One region of the Streptomyces sp. NPDC002588 genome, then DNA from elsewhere that is predicted to be linked to it. Evidence: predicted binding sites of a transcription regulator. Region 1 holds the regulator's gene; each other region holds the start of a gene.
What was found. The regulator HrcA, encoded in region 1, represses chaperone genes, less so after heat shock. The targets are predictions, from matches to a motif close to TTNGCACTCNGNNNNNCNGAGTGCNAA.
Positions count from the first base shown of each region.

Region 2: a site for HrcA is predicted at 1,132-1,158, ahead of groES (co-chaperone GroES). Genes of this name have one in related genera too.
Region 3: a site for HrcA is predicted at 1,525-1,551, ahead of groL (chaperonin GroEL). Genes of this name have one in related genera too.

Region 1 is NZ_JBEOWF010000079.1:11,074-13,337, reverse strand. Features, by position in the region: gene dnaJ (molecular chaperone DnaJ) at 1-586, opposite strand, end outside; gene hrcA (heat-inducible transcriptional repressor HrcA) at 587-1,603, opposite strand; gene ABT057_RS47570 (MBL fold metallo-hydrolase) at 1,763-2,264, shown strand, end outside.
Region 2 is NZ_JBEOWF010000035.1:115,585-117,848, forward strand. Features, by position in the region: gene ABT057_RS33600 (polysaccharide deacetylase family protein) at 1-280, shown strand, start outside; gene ABT057_RS33605 (polysaccharide deacetylase family protein) at 277-1,041, shown strand; gene groES (co-chaperone GroES) at 1,304-1,612, shown strand; gene groL (chaperonin GroEL) at 1,724-2,264, shown strand, end outside.
Region 3 is NZ_JBEOWF010000028.1:86,622-88,885, forward strand. Features, by position in the region: gene groL (chaperonin GroEL) at 1-1,361, opposite strand, end outside; gene ABT057_RS29380 (cold-shock protein) at 1,686-1,892, opposite strand.

The sequences.
Region 1 (2,264 bases):
CGACCGTGCCGAAGCCCTGGCACTGGGGGCAGGGGCGGGAGGTCATGACCTGGCCGAGGAACGACCGGGTCACCTGCGACACCTCGCCGCGCCCGCGGCACATGTCACAGGTCTGGGCCGTCGTACCCGGCGCCGCGCCCTCACCGCTGCAGGTGGAGCAGACGACCGCGGTGTCGACCTGGATGTCCTTGGTGGTGCCGAAGGCGGCCTCCTCGAGGTCCACCTCCAGCCGGATCATCGCGTCCTGGCCGCGCCGGGTGCGCGAGCGCGGACCCCGCTGGGACGCCGTACCGAAGAACGCGTCCATGATGTCGGAGAAGTTGCCGAAGCCACCCGCTCCGAAGCCGCCCGCGCCACCGCCGCCCGCCTGCGAGAGGGGGTCGCCGCCGAGGTCGTAGACCTGCTTCTTCTGCGGGTCGGAGAGCACCTCGTAAGCGGCGTTGATCTCCTTGAACCGCTCCTGGGTCTTCGGATCCGGGTTGACGTCCGGGTGCAGCTCGCGGGCGAGCCGGCGGAAGGCCTTCTTGATCTCATCCTGCGACGCGTCGCGGCGCACGCCGAGAACGGCGTAGTAGTCCGTGGCCACTTACGACTCCGCCAGGATCTGTCCGACGTAACGTGCCACCGCTCGTACCGCTCCCATCGTTCCCGGGTAATCCATGCGCGTGGGTCCGACCACGCCGAGTTTGGCGACTGCCTCGCCGCCCGAACCGTAGCCGACCGACACCACGGAAGTGGAGTTGAGTCCCTCGTAGGCATTCTCGTGACCGATGCGTACGGTCATGCCCGAATCCCCCGCCTCGCCCAGGAGTTTGAGGAGAACGACGTGTTCCTCCAGGGCCTCCAGGACGGGCCGGATGGTGAGAGGGAAGTCATGTCCGAAGCGGGTGAGATTGGCGGTGCCGCCGATCATCAGCCGCTCCTCGTTCTCCTCGACGAGGGTCTCCAGCAGGGTGGAGAGCACCGTCGAGACAGTGCCCCGGTCGTCGGCCTCGAAGGCGTCCGGCAGGTCCTCCACCAGACGCGGCACATCGGTGAACCGGCGGCCCGCGACCCGGCTGTTGAGCCGCGCGCGTAGATCCGCGAGCGAGGCCTCCCCGAAGGGCGCCGGGCAGTCCACCATCCGCTGCTCGACCCGGCCGGTGTCCGTGATCAGCACGAGCATCAGCCGGGCGGGCGCGAGCGCCAGCAGTTCCACGTGCCGCACGGTGGACCGGGTCAGCGACGGATACTGCACGACGGCGACCTGCCGGGTGAGCTGCGCCAGCAGCCGCACCGTGCGGGCCACCACGTCGTCGAGGTCGACGGCGCCGTCGAGGAAGTTCTGGATGGCCCGCCGCTCGGGCGCGCTCATCGGCTTGACGCCGGCGAGCTTGTCGACGAACAGCCGGTAGCCCTTGTCGGTGGGGATCCGCCCGGCGCTGGTGTGCGGCTGGGCGATGAACCCCTCGTCCTCGAGGGCCGCCATGTCGTTACGCACCGTCGCCGGGGAGACGCCGAGGTTGTGCCGCTCGGTCAGGGCCTTCGACCCCACCGGCTCCTCGGTGCCGACGTAGTCCTGGACGATGGCGCGCAGCACCTGCAGCCTGCGTTCGCTCAGCATCCGCGCACACCTCCAGAAGTCGTCCCCCAGTCCCCTGGGCGCCTGCCCTGGCACTCATCACCACCGAGTGCCAACGTTCCCCGGCCCAGTGTACGGCTGTGGGGTACACCCCGGGCAAGGTCGGCCGACACCCGGCGTCCTACCCGTTAGCGTCCCGGTATGACGGTGACTTGGGAAGAGCTGGGGTGGGAGCGGGTCGCGGCCGGGGTCGGACGGGTGCGGCTGCCGGGCTGGGACTGCACGGCGGGGCTGGTCGTCGGGGCGGGCGCGGTACTGATGGTGGACGCCGGGTCGGGCCTCGCGGAGGGAACGCGCCTGCGGACGCAGGCCGAGGAACTGACCGGCTCACGTGTGACCCATCTCGCGCTCACCCATCCCCACTTCGACCATGTGTTCGGCGCGGCGGCGTTCGCGGGAGCGGAGGTCTTCGGCGCGGTGGGCATGGACACGGTCCCGGCGGAGGAACTGCGCGCGGACGCGGTTAGCAACGGTCTGGACGAGGCGACGGCGACGGAGGCCGCGGACACCCTGGTCCGCCCCCGCCACCCGGTGTCCGGCGAGCGGACCCTCGACCTCGGCGGCGGCAGGCAGGTGCTGCTGGCGAACGTCGGCCCCGCCCACACCGCCCACGACCTGGTGGTCCTGGTCCCCGGCTCCCCCG
Region 2 (2,264 bases), on a different contig from region 1:
CGCCCTCTTCCGGCCGCCCTACGGCAACTACAACCGCGACACGCTGGTCGCCGCGAAGTCCTGCGGCGTGAAGTACGCCCCACTCTGGGACGAGGAGGTCTTCGTCGACCACTGGGAGTACCGCGAGGGGGACGGCGACCTGCACCCCGGCGACATCGTCCTGAGCCACTTCCGCGGCCGGGGCGACTGGAAGGGCACGATGCCCGACATGGTCCGCCGGTTCCTCGACAAGGTGACGGCGAAGGGATACGCGGTGGCACGCCTGGAGGACTACCTGTGAGGGCGCGGAGGCGGGCGGCCGCCGCACTGTCGGCCGCCCTGTTGCTCCTGGCCGGCTGCGCCCAGTCCGTCGACCCCATCGAGCGGCTGGGCAAGAAGGCGGCACAGCGGGTGCATCCGGGCCCGGCCCCGGCGGCCGGCCGCGACGGCTCGCAGGGCGGTGGTGACGCCTCCGCCGCTCTCCCGCCGGTCGTCGACCGCCTCCCGACCCGCGACAACGCCGTCTTCCTCACCTACGACGACGGCGCCGAACGCGACCCCCGCTTCGTCGACCTGGTCCGCGAACTCCGGCTGCCCGTCAGCATGTTCCTCACCGACAGCGTGGTGGGCCCCGGCTACGCCCACTTCGCCCGTCTCCGGTCGGTCGGCGCGAGCCTGCAGAACCACACCCTCGACCACGCGGCCCTGCGCGGCCTGCCCTACGCCGGTCAGCGCGCCGAGATCTGCGGCCAGCAGGAGAAACTGCGCTCCCGCTTCGGCCTGCGCCCCCGCCTGTTCCGCCCGCCCTACGGCACGTACGACACCACCACCCTGCGCGCGGCGGCCGACTGCGGCATCACGGCCCTCGTCCTCTGGCGTGCCTCCATGGGCCCCGCCGGACTGACCTACACCCACGGTCCCCGTGCCCTGCGCCCCGGGGACGTCATCGCCGTGGACCCGGACGAGTCGATGGGCCCGGGCCTGACGGAACGGACCACCCGCCTGCTGCGGCTGATCCGGGACCAGGGCCTGACGGTGGGGCGGCTGGAGGACCACCTGTAGGCAGGCCGTGCCATACATGTCCTTCGGGCCTTGCGACATGCGCGGACGAGGCCCGTTCAGGGCCGAAACCCCACCGACGCGCCGCAGGGATTAGCAGTCCGCTTGACCGAGTGCTAATCGCGGTCATAGTCTCGGTTCTGGCACTCCCCCCTGGAGAGTGCCAATACGCGACGGGCAGGTCCGGCACCCGCGACGACGGATCCACCTGGTCGCCACCTCAGACAGTTAGCCCCGTGAGATCTCCGAAGGGGGAGGTCGGATCGTGACGACCACCAGCTCCAAGGTTGCCATCAAGCCGCTCGAGGACCGCATCGTGGTCCAGCCGCTCGACGCCGAGCAGACCACGGCCTCTGGCCTGGTCATCCCGGACACCGCGAAGGAGAAGCCCCAGGAGGGTGCCGTCCTCGCCGTGGGCCCGGGCCGCTTCGAGAACGGCGAGCGCCTGCCGCTCGACGTCAAGGTCGGCGACGTCGTCCTGTACAGCAAGTACGGCGGCACCGAGGTGAAGTACAACGGCGAGGAGTACCTCGTCCTCTCGGCTCGCGACGTCCTCGCGATCATCGAGAAGTAATTCACCCAGATTTGCAGTGAACTGCGCTCCTGGCCCCGCGACTTTGTGAAGCCGGGTGCTGGGGGCGCAGTTCGTTTCTCCCACGTTTTCCGAGAGGGCTGAACCGCTCCCATGGCGAAGATCCTGAAGTTCGACGAGGACGCCCGTCGCGCCCTCGAGCGCGGCGTCAACAAGCTGGCCGACACGGTCAAGGTGACGATCGGCCCCAAGGGCCGCAACGTCGTCATCGACAAGAAGTTCGGCGCCCCGACCATCACCAACGACGGCGTCACCATCGCCCGCGAGGTCGAGCTCGACGACCCGTACGAGAACCTCGGCGCCCAGCTCGTGAAGGAGGTGGCGACCAAGACCAACGACATCGCGGGTGACGGCACCACCACCGCCACCGTCCTGGCCCAGGCGCTCGTCCGCGAGGGTCTGCGCAACGTCGCCGCCGGCGCCTCCCCGGCCGCCCTGAAGAAGGGCATCGACGCCGCGGTGAAGGCCGTCTCCGACGACCTGCTGGCCACCGCCCGCCCGATCGACGACAAGGCCGACATCGCGGCCGTCGCCGCGCTGTCCGCCCAGGACCAGCAGGTCGGCGAGCTCATCGCCGAGGCGATGGACAAGGTCGGCAAGGACGGTGTCATCACCGTCGAGGAGTCCAACACCT
Region 3 (2,264 bases), on a different contig from region 1:
TTGACGGCGATCTGCTTCAGCGGGGCCTCGAGCGCGATGCGCACGGCGTTGGCGCCGGTCGCCTCGTCACCCTCGAGCTCCAGCTTCTCGAAGACCTGGGAGGCCTGCAGCAGGGCCACGCCACCACCGGCGACGATGCCCTCCTCGACGGCCGCCTTCGCGTTGCGGACGGCGTCCTCGATGCGGTGCTTGCGCTCCTTGAGCTCCACCTCGGTGGCGGCACCGGCCTTGATGACGGCCACGCCGCCCGCGAGCTTGGCCAGGCGCTCCTGGAGCTTCTCGCGGTCGTAGTCCGAGTCGCTGTTCTCGATCTCGGCGCGGATCTGGTTCACGCGGCCCGCGACCTGCTCCGAGGAGCCGGCGCCGTCGACGATGGTGGTCTCGTCCTTGGTGATGACGACCTTGCGGGCCTTGCCCAGCAGGTCGAGGGTCGTGTTCTCGAGCTTGAGACCGACCTCCTCGGAGATGACCTCGCCGCCGGTGAGGATGGCGATGTCGTTCAGCATCGCCTTGCGGCGGTCGCCGAAGCCCGGGGCCTTGACCGCGACGGACTTGAAGGTGCCGCGGATCTTGTTGACGACCAGGGTCGACAGGGCCTCGCCCTCGACGTCCTCGGCGATGATCAGCAGCGGCTTGCCCGACTGCATGACCTTCTCGAGGAGCGGGAGCAGGTCCTTGACGTTGCCGATCTTGGAGTTGGCGATGAGGATGTACGGGTCGTCGAGCGACGCCTCCATCCGCTCCATGTCGGTGGCGAAGTACGCCGAGATGTAGCCCTTGTCGAAGCGCATACCCTCGGTGAGCTCCAGCTCCAGACCGAAGGTCTGGGACTCCTCGACGGTGATGACGCCTTCCTTGCCGACCTTGTCCATGGCCTCGGCGATGAGCTCGCCGATCTGGGTGTCGGCGGCGGAGATGGAGGCCGTGGAAGCGATCTGCTCCTTGGTCTCGACGTCCTTCGCCTGCTCGAGCAGGGCACCGGAGACGGCCTCGACGGCCTTCTCGATACCGCGCTTGAGGGCCATCGGGTTGGCGCCGGCGGCTACGTTGCGCAGGCCTTCCTTGACCAGGGCCTGGGCGAGAACGGTCGCCGTGGTCGTACCGTCACCGGCGACGTCGTCCGTCTTCTTGGCGACTTCCTTGACCAGCTCGGCGCCGATCTTCTCGTACGGGTCCTCGAGCTCGATCTCCTTGGCGATGGAAACACCGTCGTTGGTGATCGTGGGGGCGCCCCACTTCTTCTCGAGGACGACGTTGCGGCCCTTGGGGCCGAGCGTCACCTTCACGGCGTCCGCGAGCTGGTTCATGCCGCGCTCGAGGCCGCGCCGCGCCTCCTCGTCGAACGCGATGATCTTGGCCATGTGAAGTGGTCCCTCCAGGACTGGGGGTGATTCCTTCGGACCGCGCCCGCGCCCGCGACGGACGGCTCGCATGCCCCGTGGTTCCTTGCCCCACCTGGCCTGCGGGCCTCACCGACCCGGTCCATCTTTGTCACTCTCACCTTCAGAGTGCTAACGCCAATGATTAGCACTCGGCATGCCCGAGTGCAAGGTGCGCCCGCGAAGCGGGCTCGATGAGGGGTCCGGGGCGTGGGCCGTCCGGGCGTGCCGAAGGGCCCGTACCCCGGGAGGTACGAGCCCTTCGAAGATGAAACAGAAGAACGTCGCTGTCAGTCGGCGCGTGCTTCAGCCGGTCGCCAGCCGGACCATGTCCGCCTGCGGCCCCTTCTGGCCCTGCGAGATCTCGAAATCGACCCGCTGACCCTCTTCCAGGGTGCGGTACCCGTCCATCTGGATCGCGCTGTAGTGGACGAAAACATCCGCACCACCGTCGACCGCGATGAAGCCGTACCCCTTCTCCGCGTTGAACCACTTGACGGTGCCCTGAGCCATGCCTAACTCCCCTATTACTGGCCCTTGCACAGATCCACACTTCGCGGATCCGGGTCAGACCTCACCCCCCAGTTGGTTGGGGGCGTGCGCCGGAACGCGTCGACCGCGGCTGAATGTATCTGTCCAACTGCCGTCTGCAACAGGTCAGTCGGACGAGAATTCTGGACGCACGCGATCCGGAATGTGGCGAGAATTCGCCTGAATTCAGGGCAAGTCGGGCCCCGTAAAAGCCACAAATGCCACGCAAGAGACACACACTTTGGCTACTTCTTGTCGGGCCAGGGCAGAAATCAAAGGCTCCGGATCAAGGGCGCGCGACCCGGTTCCCCAACTGTACCGCGCTCAACCACACTGAATTGCCCCCTCCACTTC